One region of the Ureibacillus chungkukjangi genome, then DNA from elsewhere that is predicted to be linked to it. Evidence: riboswitches for the same ligand, from Rfam matches in the RefSeq annotation. Region 1 holds a riboswitch; the other holds the start of a gene.

Region 1 (7,912 bases):
AGAGTTTTTAAGATCGACTACTTTTTTAATCATTTCAATGTCTTTTTTATAGTAAATGAAATGTCCATTTTTGTTCTTTTGGAAGTCGTAATGATGCTTTTGCATTAGCCTGCAATAATTCCTTAGAGTTCTTTCCTGAACACCTACTATTTTACTAACTGCCACCGTATTATAAATAAGGTCTTCACCAGTTGATGTATCCGATACTACCGCTATATCTGACATACATATCACCCCTTACTCTATACAGTTCGCAAAAAATTACTACATTCCTTTAAAAATCGTTCTACAAATATAGACATGTATTGCAAGAAAAACTCACAAAAGCAAGAGTTTAGCCTTTATGAGTTTCATATTTAAATTCTATTTTTAAAATTAAAGGTTTCATCAGTAATAGATGCTACTTTGGCTTTGGCATAGGAAGAGCCTTTTTGACTAAAAAAGTCATTAGTAGACCCTTCATTGCGAATCCCATTCATCACAATTGGATTTACTTCCTCCTCTGGGAACATCGCTTCAAAGCCAACATTCATCAAGGCCTTATTGGCGTTATAGCGTACGTATGCCTTTACATCTGGGGAAAGGCCCGTTTCTGCATATAAATCATCAGTATAGTCCATTTCATTTTGATATAAATCCAGTAAAAGGTCATATCCCCAAACCGTTAGCTCCTCTTGCTTCTGCTTCGAAAATTGCTTGAATAAATTCTGAGCAAAGAAGCCCACTGCAACTCCATGGATAGATTCATCTCGTAAAATGAGCGAAATGACCTCTGCTGAATTACGCAGGATTCCTTGACCGCCCAAATAGAGAGGATAGAAAAAGCCGGAATAGAATAAGAAGGACTCTAGCATAACGGAAGAGAACATCGCCTTCCATAAGCTTTCTGAATTTCCTTCCTCTATATTGTTGTAGATATCCGCAATTTTAGTTGCCTTGTACTGAAGATATTCGTTTTTCTTTACCCACTCAAATAATTCGTCAATTTCTGTGTTTGTACATAGAGTAGTGAAAATATAAGAGTAAGATTTTGCATGGATGGCTTCAAAAGCCCCGAAAACAGTGAAAACAGCTTTTTCCTGTAAATCTGTTGCATAGGTAGCAATTTGGTTCATGCCAATATTAGTTTGTACGGTATCAAGGAGTGTAAGCCCAGCAAATACCTTTTTGTATGTTTCCTGATGCTCAAAGCTTTGCCACTGTTTCACATCCTTACTAACTGCAATTTCTTCTGGGAACCAAATCTGCTTCCATTGTTGGTCCCAAAAAACTTGTGCAAGCTCGCTTGTCGGTTTATTCCAATTGACGGCCTCATAAATTATATTTGACATGCTATACACTCCTCTAATGTTTGTAATCGTTGACGTACATAGTAAACTGATTTAATGCCGCGCATCCAAGCATAGATATAGATTTTGGCTAGCTGTTCAGTTGTCCACGCATCCGTTACATAGAGCGTCATCGAAATCCCTTGGTCCACATGCTTTTGGGCAGCAGCATATAAATCGATTAGGTCATAAGCATTGACATCATATGCTTCAACATAGAGGTGAGCATTATCATTATTTAAGAATGGCATTGGGTAAATGGTGCGGCTATCGGCATAATCGCGTACCTCCACGCGTTCTGTAGAGGGGGCGATGGAAGCCGTGCAGGATCTTATATAACTTATGGATCCAGTAGGAGCAACAGCCATTCTATAGCTATTGAACAAACCATACTTTTTCACACCTTTAGCTAGCTCCTTCCACATTGCTGCTGTTATAATCGGCACATTCCCTAGGGCTCGTATTGTAACAGTCTGGAAAGGCTTTTCCTCTTTATTGATATACGAGTCAAAATAGTTTCCATTTGCATATTCACTCTCTTCAAATCCATAAAAAGTCTCTCCGCGCTCTTTCGCAATCTCCATCGAGCTTTTTAGAGAATAATAGTTTAAAGCTTCCATAAAGCCATCTATAAATTCAATAGATTCCTTTGAGCCATACATGATGCCTTGCGTCACTAAATGCCCGTGCAAATTCATCACACCGAGACCAACTGAATGCATGAGTTTATTTGCCTTAGCAACAGATGGTACATTTTTGATATAAGTCATTTGGGATACATTCGTTAACAGCCTCATTGCCGTATCAACTAACTTCCCAAAATCAGCTACCTTACTTGCCTCATGCATATCAATTGAGCCTAGATTACAGGATACATCCAAACCATAGTCATTCGGTTCATCTTGATCTGTGATAATACTCTTTTGCTGCACCTGTAATATTTCCGTACATAGATTTGACATTTGAACGCGCCCAATATTTTTCAGTGGGTGCACTTCATTCACGTTATCATCAAAAATTTCAAAAGGGTAACCAGATTCAAATTGCGCTTTTTTCACTTCTGTATAAAGCTTTCGCGCATTTAATCGTTTAATTTTTCGAACCCTTGGATTATCCAGTAGCTCGTGATACATTTCCGAAATTGAAATTTCAGACATTCTTTTTCCATATTCTTTGTAAATATCGTATGGACTAAAGAGCACAATATCCTTATCCCGCTTCATCAGTTCAAAGAAAATACTCGGAATAATTATCCCAGTAGACAATGTCGCTAAACGGATTTTGTCATCTGCATTTGGTTTTTTGGAAGAAATAAAATTCTCAATATCAGCATGGAAAATATTTAAGTATACAACGCCCGAACCGTTACGTTGGCCGAGCTGATTAGAATAACTAAAGGAATTTTCTAGAAGCTTAGCAACCGGTATTACACCACTTGCCCGATTTTGGATTTCCTTAATTGGATCTCCTAATGGGCGCAAGTCCGTTAAGTTAACACCCACCCCACCACCAAGGCGTGAAAGCTCCAAACAATAGCCAATATTTTCAGCAATACTATTCATAGAGTCGTCCATCGATAGCTTAAAGCAGCTTACTAGTTCCCCACGTGCCTTCTTCCCGCTATTTAAAGCTGTTGGTGTAGCAGGTTGATAGGCTTCCATCATCGCCTCCACAGCTCGTTCTGCTAATTCTGCATCTCCTTGAGCCAGATACAACGCAATTATCACAATACGATCCTCATATTTTTCAAGAATCTCTTCACCATCACGACTCTTCATAGCATAACTATCGTAAAATTTACTTGCACTCATAAAAGAGGGAAAGCGAAAGTTGTAATCATATGCTTTTTTATATAAATGTTTAATAAATTCTAAGTCATACAGTTCAATAAACTCTTTCTCGTAATAACCTTCCTCTACTAAATAACGAAGCTTTTCTTCAATATCGATAAAGTACCGCAAGCGAACGTTCACATATTCTAAAAAGTAACGTCGTGTAGCCTCACGATCCTTTTCTAGCTCTAATTGTCCCGTTGTGTTATAGCGATTGAGCACATCATTATTTAACTTTAAATACGTCTTCATTACATCACCCTCGTTTCATAAAACTGTTGAATCATTTCATAATCCTTTTGATATCCACGCAATTCTATTTTCCGTACCAATGGCACCTGATAGCGTGAGACTATTTTGTCTCCTGCTCCACCAAATACGTGATGACCAAAGTTGCTATTGCCACTGACTACAACACCTTTACAGAGAGAGCCATTATGTTCTAAAAATTGGGCAACCTTTGTCGGAATATCTCCAAACCCATCTGTATAAGTAATTAATAAATAAGGCTTGTCCAGCTGAAGTCCTTCTTTAATCTCCACGGCTTCACCCTGTATTTTGGAAACGACATAACGTACATTCCCAGTTCTGCTTGCGTAAGCAATCATTGTGCAACCAACTCGATTTGCGAAATGATCTCTTTAACGTCCCCTATCAAGCGCCCTTCAATTTCTAAAACTGGAACTGTTAGTAACCCTGACTGAATAAGAAATTCTTTTTCATGTGGTTCATGATCGATATTGACCTCTTCGACTATAACTTTCGCTTTTTCCAGCTCTGATTTTACCCACATGCATTTTGGACATACCGTTTTTGTATATAATTTCATCGAATCTCTCTCCTTGTGGTAATTTTTCAAAATAAAAAGGCTATCTCTTCGAAAAGAGATAGCCTAAAAATGGAAACGTCCTAAGTGAATTGAAAAAGGGTACGTCCCCATTTCTCAATCCCCGAAGAAATGAATGATCTGTTTTACTAGGCAGGTCTCCTGGCTTAGCTTCACCCTTTGATTCCCTTCCCATGAAAACACAGTGGTATCGAATCATTGTCAGCATCACAGTTGCGGGGACAGCGTCGGAATTACACCGAACTTCCCTATTAAACTACATGTAGTAGTACCTAGTTAAAACAAACACAATATATAGTTTTAATTTACGAAGATAAGTGTAGCATAAATTCTAATATTATGTAAATGAGTAAATCTTCATTTGCTATACTAAAAATATGATAAAAAAAGACAGAGAATTAGTGGTGAAAAATATGTCCTTTTCCATCTTAGTTACGAGTGATATCCATGGACGACTCGATCGTTTTGAGAAATTAGTCAAGCAAATGAAATCCTTAAATGCTGATTTAGTAATTGATAACGGAGATTTTCTTGATGGTAGTCCAGCCACTTTTTATTATCAGCACATCCAAAAAAGCCAGCATCCAATGATTGAGCTAGCAAATCAAATCTATGATATTGCGATTTTAGGAAATCATGAATTTCATAACAGTCTTCTAGCTCTAGAAAAATTACGCTCTGATTGTCGTTTTCCTTGGATTAGCTGCAATATCAAAGACTTCGCTAAACCGTATTACGTGCAAAACATTAACGAAAAAAAGTTTGTCATTGTAGGTGCTACTACTCACTTTACACCTATGTGGGACGAGCATGGATATGTGAAGGAGCTAATATTTGAGGACGCTTTAAAAGCACTGCATTTCTGGGTAGATTATGTAAAAGAGCATGAAAAACCTGATTATCTCATCGTTTCCTATCATGGAGGCTTTTCCGAGGACCCTTCAACAGAGGCTGTATTCCAAGCGAGAACCGGTGAAAATCAAGCAAATGAAATTCTAGAAACGATTCAGGATATTGATTTACTTATCACTGGTCACCAGCATTTATATATAAATACAAGGCTGCAGAACACTTTGATTATTCAACCGACTTCTCACAGCAATGGTTTTTTCGAGGTTCAAATCGATTTTGAAGAGGGACATAGTCATGCAATCTTCCATCAACTAGAGGATAGTCAATTTTCTTATCCAGCAGAAGTTGAAGAATGGTTAGATCAAGAGCTCACATACATACAGGATGACTATTCATATAAGGGTTTATTGTCCTCCAGGCTTTCTAGCCATCCTTTTATACAGCTAACTCATGACATGCAGCTCAAAGCTACAAATGCCGAAATTTCTGTTTGTGATCTTTTGTATTTGGAGAAAGGTGGGTTCAAAGGTAGCATAACCAATCGGGTTTTACTTAAGAATTCTCCACGAGAGCATAAGTTACAGGTCATTTCACTTTCAGGGGCTGAAATAAAAGAATTAATGGAGTTAAGTGCCGCCGTTTTAGCACTCAATAAAGCTGGCGAAATTGATTTTAGTACAAATGTTTTCCCTGGTACCCAACAAGCCTATCAATATGATTTCTGGGGCGGAATTTCTTATGTATTTGATGTGAAGGAGCCAGTGGGGCAACGTGTACAGGAGATAGTTTTCGAGGGTAAGCCACTTGGAATGCATCAACATTATCAGGTAGTATTCAACAGCTATCGTTTAACCGGGGTTGATTTTCCTTTATTAAAAAATCGAGAAATCCTTTATGAAGCAACTCAAACAGTTCCTTTTTTATTTAAGGGCTATTTACAAGCTTGCTTCCCTAAAGCTGTTCCGAATCATGGACACTTTAAAGTACGGTACTAATTACTAAAGCCCTCCAAAAAATTTGGAGGGCTAGCTTTTTCTACTTTGTTAAATATTAGAAGCCGTATCCACCGCTACCACCGAAGTAGTAAGCACCAACAATAATTAGAAGAATGAATAGTACTACTAATAAAGCGAACCATGAACCGTTTTCACCAGTTCCGTAACCGAAATCACCGCCAACACTTTTACCCATTCTAAAACACCTCCTCATTTCGTCGAACTCAGTATCAATATATGCACCTTTGATATTGTGTTCTAGACGAATGTATTGGTGAGAATGCCTAGTTTGTAGTGGAAAACCCTATAGGCGTAGCTTTTACACAGGATTTTAAAAGGCTCAAATACATTTTTATTTTTATGATTTCCTTTTTAGGGTTTAACTAAAAATACCCATAAGCAAGTACAGAGCAGTTCCCCAAATAAAAAGAGCTGAGCATTTATTAAATAAAATAAAAATTTTGTTTGGAATGTGGAATTTTTTCAAAATTGCTCCTAAAGTTACTAAGCCCAAAAACCAAATCCAAGACACGACTACACAAGCCAATGTAAACAAGAATTGCTCTTGCCCACTGTACTTAATAGCACTGGTTCCTATTACACCAATTGTATCTAATAAGGCATGAGGGTTAAGCAATGAAACAGAAAGTGCAAAAAGGATTTGCTTTTTTAACGGCAGGGCTTCTTCACCTTCGACATTAGCAGCGGGAGAAGTCCAAGTCACCTTCCCCATATATAAAAGAAAAAGGATTCCTCCCACTAACAAAACAAGACGCAGCCATTCAAATTGCAAAACAATGAGCGATAGTCCCAAAATGGCAAGTACAATCAATACAGTATCGCAAATTGCAGCGGTAATTGTTGCAGGCAATGCTTTAACTATGCTGGGTTGGGTAACGCCCTGAGTAAATACGAAGATATTTTGCACCCCTAAAGGTAAAATAAGTCCAAATGCAAGTAAAATTCCATGTAACAAAGGTTCCATCTCTCTAACCCCTTTCCTCTCTATCATACATGTGCTATAAATAGAAAAAAGGTCCAATTGGATGGATTTTTACCCACCCAATTTCAAAGGAGATAACAAATGAACTGGCAACCAAATCGCTCCTTAGCAACCAGCTTATCAAATCAAATCGTTCAATGGATAACAGAACAAATACAAAGCGGTGAGTGGCCACTTGGAACTAAATTACCTCCCCAACGCCAGCTCGCACTATCTTTTGGTGTTAATCGCAGTACACTTCAAGAAGCAATTGACGAGCTGAAGGCTAATGGACTTCTATCTTCTAAGGCTGGCTCGGCTACTTATGTAGCGAATGATTCCTGGAATTTACTCGTGAAGCAAAAACAAACAAATTGGCAGCACTACATAGAAACTAGCATCCACAAAGCAAACTACCAAACCATTCAATTAATAAATGAATTTGAACAAGATGACACCGTAATACGATTAGGTACAGGTGAGCTAAGTCCTTCTCTATTGCCTACCGCTGAGCTACAGAACTCTCTTAGCGAGGTGAATTTGGATGGGAAGTCGATTGGCTATTCATCCCCCCAAGGAAGCCTTAGTTTGCGTCAGTCGATTTGCCAATACGTTAAAAGGCGTGGTATTGAGACAACACCTGAAAACATTTGTATTGTCTCAGGAGGGCTTCAAGCACTACAGCTAATTGCTCTTGGGTTACTCGAAACAGGATCATTCGTTTTTCAAAATCAATTCTCTTATTTAAATTCGATTCACACCTTTCAATCCTTTGGCATGAATCTCTATTCTTTAACTGACAGCCAATTTACTACCGAAGCAATCGAACGGATTCGTAAAAAGCGCCAAGCCATTTTATATACTATACCTAGTCTTCATAACCCAACTGGTGTAAGTATGACTTTAAAAGAGAAAAAAAGATTATATAATTTAAGCGAAGCACTTCAATTACCCATGATAGAAGATGATGTTTACTTTGAATTACTTTTTGATAATCCTACCCCAGCTATAAAATCCTTTGATCAGACAGGACAAGTCCTATACATTGGCAGCGTTTCAAAAACATTGAGTCCTGG
Region 2 (7,912 bases), 1.1 Mb from region 1:
CCCACACCAAATTTCTACATAACAAATATAAAATTCTATTAATTGCATAAATTCTATTGAAGTTTACGTTAACGTCAATGCTATAATTTGGGAAAAGAGGGGTGAGAAGGCAGATGAAAACGATTCAGGAGGTTGCGAAAGAATTCAATGTTTCAACTAGAACGCTACGATACTATGAAGAGATTGGGTTGCTTCGTCCAAGTCGTTCTGTTTCGAATCAGCGCACCTTTTCAAAGAAGGAGCTTGCTAAGCTGAAACTCATCTTTCGGGGGAAGAAATATGGATTCTCACTCGATGAAATAAAGGAGATGGTGCTTCTATTTGATTTCGACCGAACAGGCGTGCAACAGCTTGAACGAACTGTTGAATATGGCGAGCAAAAGATGAAAGAAATTGACTCCAAAATTGAAGAGCTTGTTCAAATGAAAATTGAGCTACAGGAGCTGCACACAAAATTCTATGAAAAATTGATGAATTTAAAGGGAGAGATGGTTGATGAATAGTTCAAATTTGTTAGCAAGAAATGCCCGAAAATATTCAAATAATGAAGCAGTAATCTGTCATGGAAGAAGAGTATCCTATAAAGAATTGGATGAACAAGTAACACGATTAAGCAATGCCTTATTAGCTCAAGGAATCAAACAAGAAGACAAAGTGATTCTTTTTATGCCAAATGTATTGGAATTTGTGGTTAGCTATTTTGCCGTACAGCGAATTGGGGGAATCGTGGTACCAGTGAATGCGAAATTCACTCTATCAGAAGTTGAATATGTGGCTGAACACTCGGAGGCAAAGGCAATTCTAGCACATGAAGCTATTTTTGCAGCTGTTGAAAAAATCTCGGCTATCCCATTAAAAATCAAAACAGGAGCACCAACTGATGGATGGTTGAGCTACACAGAGCTTTTAACAGAAAGCGAAACTACACCAATTGACTGCCAGTTAACAGAAGACGACCTTTCTACAATTCTATATACATCTGGAACAACGGGAAAACCAAAAGGGGTTCTTTTTAGTTATCGCAATGTCTTAGCCGTTTCGCAAATGATAGCTATCGAAATGGAAGTGAAGCCAGAAAGCCGACTTCTTTTAATGATGCCATTAACTCATTCCGCGCCACTACATTTATTTTTAATGTCTGGTGTTTTAGTAGGTTCAACAATTGTTTTAACACCAACCTTCACGCCGGATTTATTAATCGACTCGGTAGAAAATGAAAAAACGACGCACTTCTTTGGGGCACCTGTGGCATATTTGGTAACAGCTTCGAATCCAAGACTTCAAACAGCCGATCTTTCCTCGATGAAATGGTGGGTTTATGGAGGAGCACCGCTTTCTGAAAAAGAAATTCGCTTAGTTCAGCAAGCCTTTAAGACGGATAACCTATTATGTGTTTACGGATTAACTGAGGCAGGTCCAAGTGGGGCATTATTGTTTAATGATGAACATGAACAAAAGGCTGGGAGCGTCGGCAAGCGTGCACCGTTCGGGACAGAGCTTAGAATTATCAACGAAGATGGGGAAGATGTTGCTGAAGGTGAAATCGGTGAAGTGGTTTTATACGGCGAGGGTAATATGGTCGGTTATTATCGAGATGCTGAGGCAACAAAAGCAGCCTTTATAAATGGCTGGGTAAGGACGGGTGATTTAGCTCGATTTGATGAAGACGGCTTTATTTGGATAGTGGACCGAAAGAAGGACGTTATTATTTCAGGTGGGGTCAATATTTATCCAAAGGAAATCGAGGATCGTATGCTTCAATTTGAGGGTATTTTTGAAGTAGCAGTTATTGGTATTCCTCATGAAGAATGGGGCGAGACGGTAAAAGCAGTATATGCGACGAAAACGCCGATCGATGAAGAGAAGCTTAAAGCCTATTTAACTGAGCATCTAGCGAAATATAAAGTGCCAAGGGTATTTGAACAAGTGGAAGCGCTACCAAGAAATGCTTCAGGGAAAATTCTAAAACAACAATTGAAGCAACAGGTGGTGAACTAAATGAAGGTTTTGCAATCTTCTAGTAAAAGAGAATCAAACTTTTTTGAAAATGATGAGACGCTTCACAAAATACTAGAACAAATGCTGGAACCGAAGCTCTTAGAATATGCAAAACGAGAATTGCAGGATTTTGGGGAGCTAGTTGCCGGTGAAATTGATGAACGGGCAAAGCATACTGATAGGGAGGGAGAGCCTCGACTAAAACGATACAATAAATACGGTGAGGAAACTTCAGAGGTATGGGTCAATGAAGGCTACAAACAGACAATTCAGCAATCCTATAATACTGGAATCGTGGGCTATGTCCATAAAGAAATTCCACAGTTAGGGAAAAAGGGGAACTATGTTTATAGCTTTGCACAGGGCTATCTGCTTTCTCATGCCGAACCAGGCTTTTATTGTCCAGTGACGTTAACGATGGCAACAGCCTATTTACTGGATCATTATGCAAGTGAGGAATTGAAGGCACGATTTCTTCCCTATGTTTGTTCAACAGGGGAAGTGGAATTATTTGAAGGAGCTACCTTTTTAACGGAACGACAAGGTGGATCCGATGTAGGTGCAAACGTGGTTAAGGCACGTTTTGATGGAGAAGGCTACCGGTTATATGGCGAAAAATATTTTGCTTCAAATGCAGGAATGTGCGGAGTTGCCATGGTATTGGCACGTATCCCTAACGCACCAGCAGGGTCAAAGGGGCTGACGCTTTTTGCAGTACCGTGGAAAAATGAAGATGGCTCAGTCAACGGGCTAAGAATTCGCCGGCTAAAGGATAAATTAGGCGTTCGTGCAGTGCCGTCTGGAGAAATAGAGTTTGATGGTGCGCGTGCCTATGTTGTTGGGGACCCAAGTAAGGGCATATACTATATGCTTGAAGCTCTAAATCTCTCTAGGATTTGTAATGCTGTAGCTTCAGTAGGGATTATGCGACGTGCGTTTCTAGAAGCGAAGCACTATGTTTCCAATCGTGAGGCATTCGGGCAAAGCTTGACGAACTACCCGATGATTCAGGATTCTTTAGGGAAATTAGCAGCAAAACTACATGTGGAAGTAGCTGCTACATTTGATTTGATTCAGCAATATGATCTTGTTACGAATGGGAAGGGAACTACGAGAGAAACGGTTTTGAATCGATTGTACATCGCTATTATGAAGAAGGAAACGGCAGAGCATGCAGTCAAATTTGCAAGTGAAGCCATCGAACTTCATGGAGGAAATGGCTATATCGAAGACTTTGTCACACCGCGATTATTACGGGATGCACAGGTTCTGACGGTGTGGGAAGGTACGGCGAACATTTTAGCCCTTGAGGTCATTCGATTATTTAAAAAGTATGATGCACATAATTTATTTATTGAAGAAATGAATAAGCGATTACTAGCAATTCCAACATCAAAGTTGAAAGAAATCGTCGAAGTTCAATTAAATGTAATCGATAAGCAGCTACAGCTATTTGTTTCCTTAGATGATGCCACACAAACTTATGATGCAAAGGCAATTACAGAAAAAATGGCCCTTATTTATGAAAGTGTCATCGCTATAGAATGGGCAGCTCAATTTGGAGATAAATATGAAAAGTTAGCGGAAATCTATTTAGAAGAAACCTGGGAGCTGCGTAAAGTAGGTGACCCAATGAAAACTGTTCAGTATTTCCATGAAATAATCTAATAGTGATGGGAGAGTGCTTAAAAAAAGAAAGGGTGCTCTTCTGAAGTGAAAAGTGTAAATACAATTTGTGAAAAAGCATGGCGATCGTAATCGAGTTCGCCATGCTTTTTATTTAAGCGGAAAATTTTCGGTTAATGGTTCAAATAGAGGCCTAACAAGCAGAAATAAGAGAAGATTTTCCTGTTAATCTCTATATAATAAGCCGAAATTCACGGGTTTTGGCAAAATAAGCGGAAAAACTTCCTTTAATTCAATGAAAATATCACTATATTTCAATTTAGAAGGAAATTTTTCGGTTATTCTTCAACCCTTAACCACTCCAAAACCGCAATCCATTTTAAGAGACTCACCAGCTTACAATCCATATTAAGTTACTAAGAATTTGACGGATGAAAGAAGCTAAAAGTAAAATAGACTTATAAGATAGAGAGCGGATTTAGTCTGATAAGGAGATGGCGAATTTGAAAGGTTTATTTATTAAGACTGAAGAACAACGAAAATGGTTAAAAAAGCTAGCAACCCTAGAAGCAGAATTCAAAGTTAATGCCCAACAAATTGATGAACAATCAATCTTTCCTCGCGAGCATATTCAAAAGCTACGTGATATCGGGTATACGAAAATTACCTTACCGAAAGAATTAGGTGGCGACGGTTTTACTATTTATGATGCTATTTTGTTACAGGAAACCCTAGCGAGCTACGATGGAAGCACAGCGCTTTCAATAGGCTGGACGGTATTAACGGTGGGTGAATTATTTGAGAATAAATATTGGGAGCCTGCGAAGCTAGCGGCCTTTGCTAAAGAGGTAGAAAAAGGAGCAATTATTAACAGGGCTGTAAGTGAAGCGGCAACTGGCAGTCCGATTCGTGGAGGGCGCCCTGGCACGACGGCAAAACGTGATGTGGACAACTGGATTATTAATGGGCGAAAAAGCTATACGACTGGCTCACCTGAGTTAGACTACTTTTTAACCTCTGCATGGATTGAGGACGAGGAGAAAATCGGCTTCTTTTTAATACATAAAGATACACCAGGGATTTCTATAGAGGAGACCTGGGACGTTATTGCAATGCGTGGAACAGGGAGCCATGATTTAGTGTTGAATGCCGTGAAATTGGATGCATCTGATTTGGTAGAAGTCCCTAACTATACGACAGGCTTCAAATTGAATGGATGGCTGCTCATGATTCCCGCAACATACCTAGGAATTGCACAAGCAGCACGTGACTATGCAATACAATTTGCCAAAACTCATTCACCGAACAGCATTCAAGGGACAATAGCTACGTTACCGAATGTTCAAGCATTGCTTGGTGAAATCGAATTGGAATTAGCCCAAGCCCGATTTGCATTATATGGTGCTGCACAAAGCTATGTGGAATTGAAAGCGAAAGAACAAAAGGGTAAAACGCTAACAGAACAGGAAGGCTTGGTTATTGTTAATGCAGTAAATGTAGCAAAGCATGTTGTCACTAATGCTGCCATTACTGTAGTCGATAAAGCGATGCGAGTAGTTGGAGCAAAAAGCCTACAGCGCTCAAACCCGCTACAACGTTATTACCGTGATGTGCGTGCGGGACTCCATAATCCACCAATGGATGATTTAACGATAAAAAAATTAGCTGAAATGGTACTGAACGAAAAAGCATAATAAAACAAGTTTAATGGATCAATGATACTCGAAAAGTTTTATACATTCTTTTCCATAAATAAAGTATAATAGAGAGAAATAATTTCATAGCTAGTAAAGGTCTTTTTGCAAAGCTTTGCAAAAAGAGTAAAAGGGAAGTTGGTGAAAGTCCAACGCTGTCCCGCAACTGTAAATGGGAGTGCCCCTAAAGTCCACTGTTACGAAAGGCTCGTAATGGGAAGGAGGGGAGCATGATGAACATAAGCCAGGAGACCTGCCTTTATGATAACGATTCAAACCTTACGAGGATAGGGGGAGTACTGCGATTGTAATTCTATTAATTACAAAAGTCTCCCTTTTGACTTGGCTAGGGAGGCTTTTTATTTTTATGAAAACAAAGGTGAAGCAATGAAATACAATTCAATTTCTACTAAAAAATATAATATTGTAAAGAATAGTGTTGGGGTCGTGTTGTGAAAAAGAAAATGGTATTTGCTTATAGTTCATCTATCTTAATTTTATTCGTTAGCATTTGGCTTGGGGTTTCGATTGGCTCTGCAGATATACCTCTTTCAACATTATGGGATAACGAGACCAATCCAAGTGCTTATAGTATATTATGGGGTATTCGAATGCCTCGTGTAATTTTAGCTGGACTTGTCGGGTCGTCACTTGCCATTGCAGGGGCAGCCTTTCAAGGATTACTTAAAAATCCTTTGGCAGATCCATATACACTTGGTATTTCCTCCGGTGCTTCTGTTGGAGCAGTGGCAACGATTTTCTTCAGTCTTTCAATACCGGTACTCGGGTCTTACACTCTGCCGTTATTCGGGATGGTCGGTGCATTTCTTTCAATGATTCTTGTCCTATCCTTTGCAAGACTAATCGACCGTTCTATGAAAATGGAAACACTTATTTTAACAGGGGTCATATTCAGCTCCTTTTTAGGATCCTGTATTTCATTAATGATTGCACTTACAGGCCAACAGCTCCGTGAAATTACAAGCTGGTTACTGGGTAGTGTGTCTATGCGTGGATGGCCATATGTGCAAATGATTCTACCTTTTGTTGTAATTGGTGTTATTTTATTGTGGTTAAATCGTCGAGAATTAAATGCCATGATGTATGGTGATGAACGAGCACAAGCTTTAGGAGTTAATGTGAAGTTGAGAAAGTATTTAATTCTGGCAGGAGGTTCGATGCTAACAGGGGCGGCTGTTTCGGTTTCAGGTACTATTGGCTTTGTAGGATTAGTCGTTCCACATATGACGCGTATGCTTTGGGGTACTGATCATCGTCATTTACTAACGCTGTCATTTTTAAATGGAGCAAGTCTATTGATAATTTGTGATCTTGTTTCTCGAACGATTATCACACCATCTGAACTGCCGATTGGTGTTATTACAGCCTTTATCGGCGCGCCAGTCTTTTCATATATCTTCTTTAAGCAACGAAGAAGTAGGGGGTGAAACTATGCTAAAGGTTCATAATATTTCTGGCGGTTACGGAGCGGCTCCTATTCTATCAGAAATTTCATTTCAAGTTGAAAAGGGAAAAATGATAGGCATACTTGGTCCGAACGGGTGTGGGAAGTCAACGCTATTGAAGGTAATCAGCGGCATAATGAGTCCTACTTTTGGAAATGTCTTCATAGATGGCAAGGAGATAGATCAATACTCAACACGTGAGTTAGCTAAAAAGATGACGATTTTACCGCAATTACACGCAACTGCATTTTCAAGTACGGTACGGGAGACAGTTTCCATTGGTCGATATCCCCATCAATCAGGCTTCTTTTCAAGCTGGAGAGCTGAAGATGAAAGTGCCGTAAAAAAGGCGATGCAGCAAACGGATATTGAGAAATATGAAAATCATTATTTAGAGTTTTTATCGGGTGGGGAGCAGCAACGAGTTTTTATAGCCCAGGCTTTAGCCCAGGCATCTAGTTTACTGCTGCTTGATGAGCCAACGAATCATTTGGATATTGCACATCAAAAGCAAATATTGGATATGATTCGAAAGGAAGTAACTGAAAATGATTTAACCGTTGTGTCCGTTTTCCATGACATTAACCTGGCATCACTCTACTGTGATGAAATACTTTTAATGGAAAAGGGAAAAGTGAGAGCATATGGTGCCCCTCATGAGGTCTTGCTTGAGGAAAAGGTTATGGCTGTTTACGATACAAGGATTTCAATCCAAGCACATCCAGAGCAGCCGAAGCCACAAATGACGATTTTACCTGATTTGCAGGACACCCTTGAAAAAGTAATTACAGTCGAGCATTTAAACATCACCAATGAATATGTTGAATTTAAATCTCCTTTTCCTTTAAAGGTGCTATCATCTGCTGTACATAATGCGGGTATGGGTTGGTTTGCGAATTTTGTAAATCGCACCGTAGCCCCCAATTATGATATTGATAATGTGAAGGAAGAATATTATCAATACTTAGTTGATAAAGACTTTTCCCCGACAAATACAGTTGGTATGATGACTGCTGTTGATACAAAAAAGGCAGTAGTTAAAAACTATAGCATGCCATTTGGTGAAGTAATTGTAGTAGTTACAGCGGGAGTTGGAAATGCCATTGATGTCTCCCAAAGCTATAAACG

What was found. Region 1 has a riboswitch for cobalamin ahead of LG296_RS18175 (glutaredoxin). Riboswitches for the same ligand answer to the same signal wherever they lie in the genome.
Region 2: it holds a riboswitch for cobalamin, as region 1 does, so the genes downstream of both, LG296_RS04190 (iron ABC transporter permease) here and LG296_RS18175 (glutaredoxin) in region 1, are expected to answer to the same signal.

The regions. Positions count from the first base shown of each region.
Region 1 covers NZ_CP085009.1:3,678,384-3,686,295, forward strand. The annotation lists gene LG296_RS18155 (MerR family transcriptional regulator) at 1-225, opposite strand, end outside; gene nrdF (class 1b ribonucleoside-diphosphate reductase subunit beta) at 357-1,331, opposite strand; gene nrdE (class 1b ribonucleoside-diphosphate reductase subunit alpha) at 1,319-3,412, opposite strand; gene nrdI (class Ib ribonucleoside-diphosphate reductase assembly flavoprotein NrdI) at 3,412-3,768, opposite strand; gene LG296_RS18175 (glutaredoxin) at 3,765-3,989, opposite strand; cobalamin riboswitch at 4,121-4,298, opposite strand; gene LG296_RS18180 (bifunctional UDP-sugar hydrolase/5'-nucleotidase) at 4,385-5,854, shown strand; gene LG296_RS18185 (YjcZ family sporulation protein) at 5,910-6,050, opposite strand; gene LG296_RS18190 (LysE/ArgO family amino acid transporter) at 6,234-6,839, opposite strand; gene LG296_RS18195 (PLP-dependent aminotransferase family protein) at 6,939-7,912, shown strand, end outside.
Region 2 covers NZ_CP085009.1:807,960-815,871, forward strand. The annotation lists gene LG296_RS04170 (MerR family transcriptional regulator) at 114-503, shown strand; gene LG296_RS04175 (class I adenylate-forming enzyme family protein) at 496-1,998, shown strand; gene LG296_RS04180 (acyl-CoA dehydrogenase family protein) at 1,999-3,666, shown strand; gene LG296_RS04185 (acyl-CoA dehydrogenase family protein) at 4,128-5,318, shown strand; cobalamin riboswitch at 5,399-5,594, shown strand; gene LG296_RS04190 (iron ABC transporter permease) at 5,783-6,766, shown strand; gene LG296_RS04195 (adenosylcobinamide amidohydrolase) at 6,771-7,912, shown strand, end outside.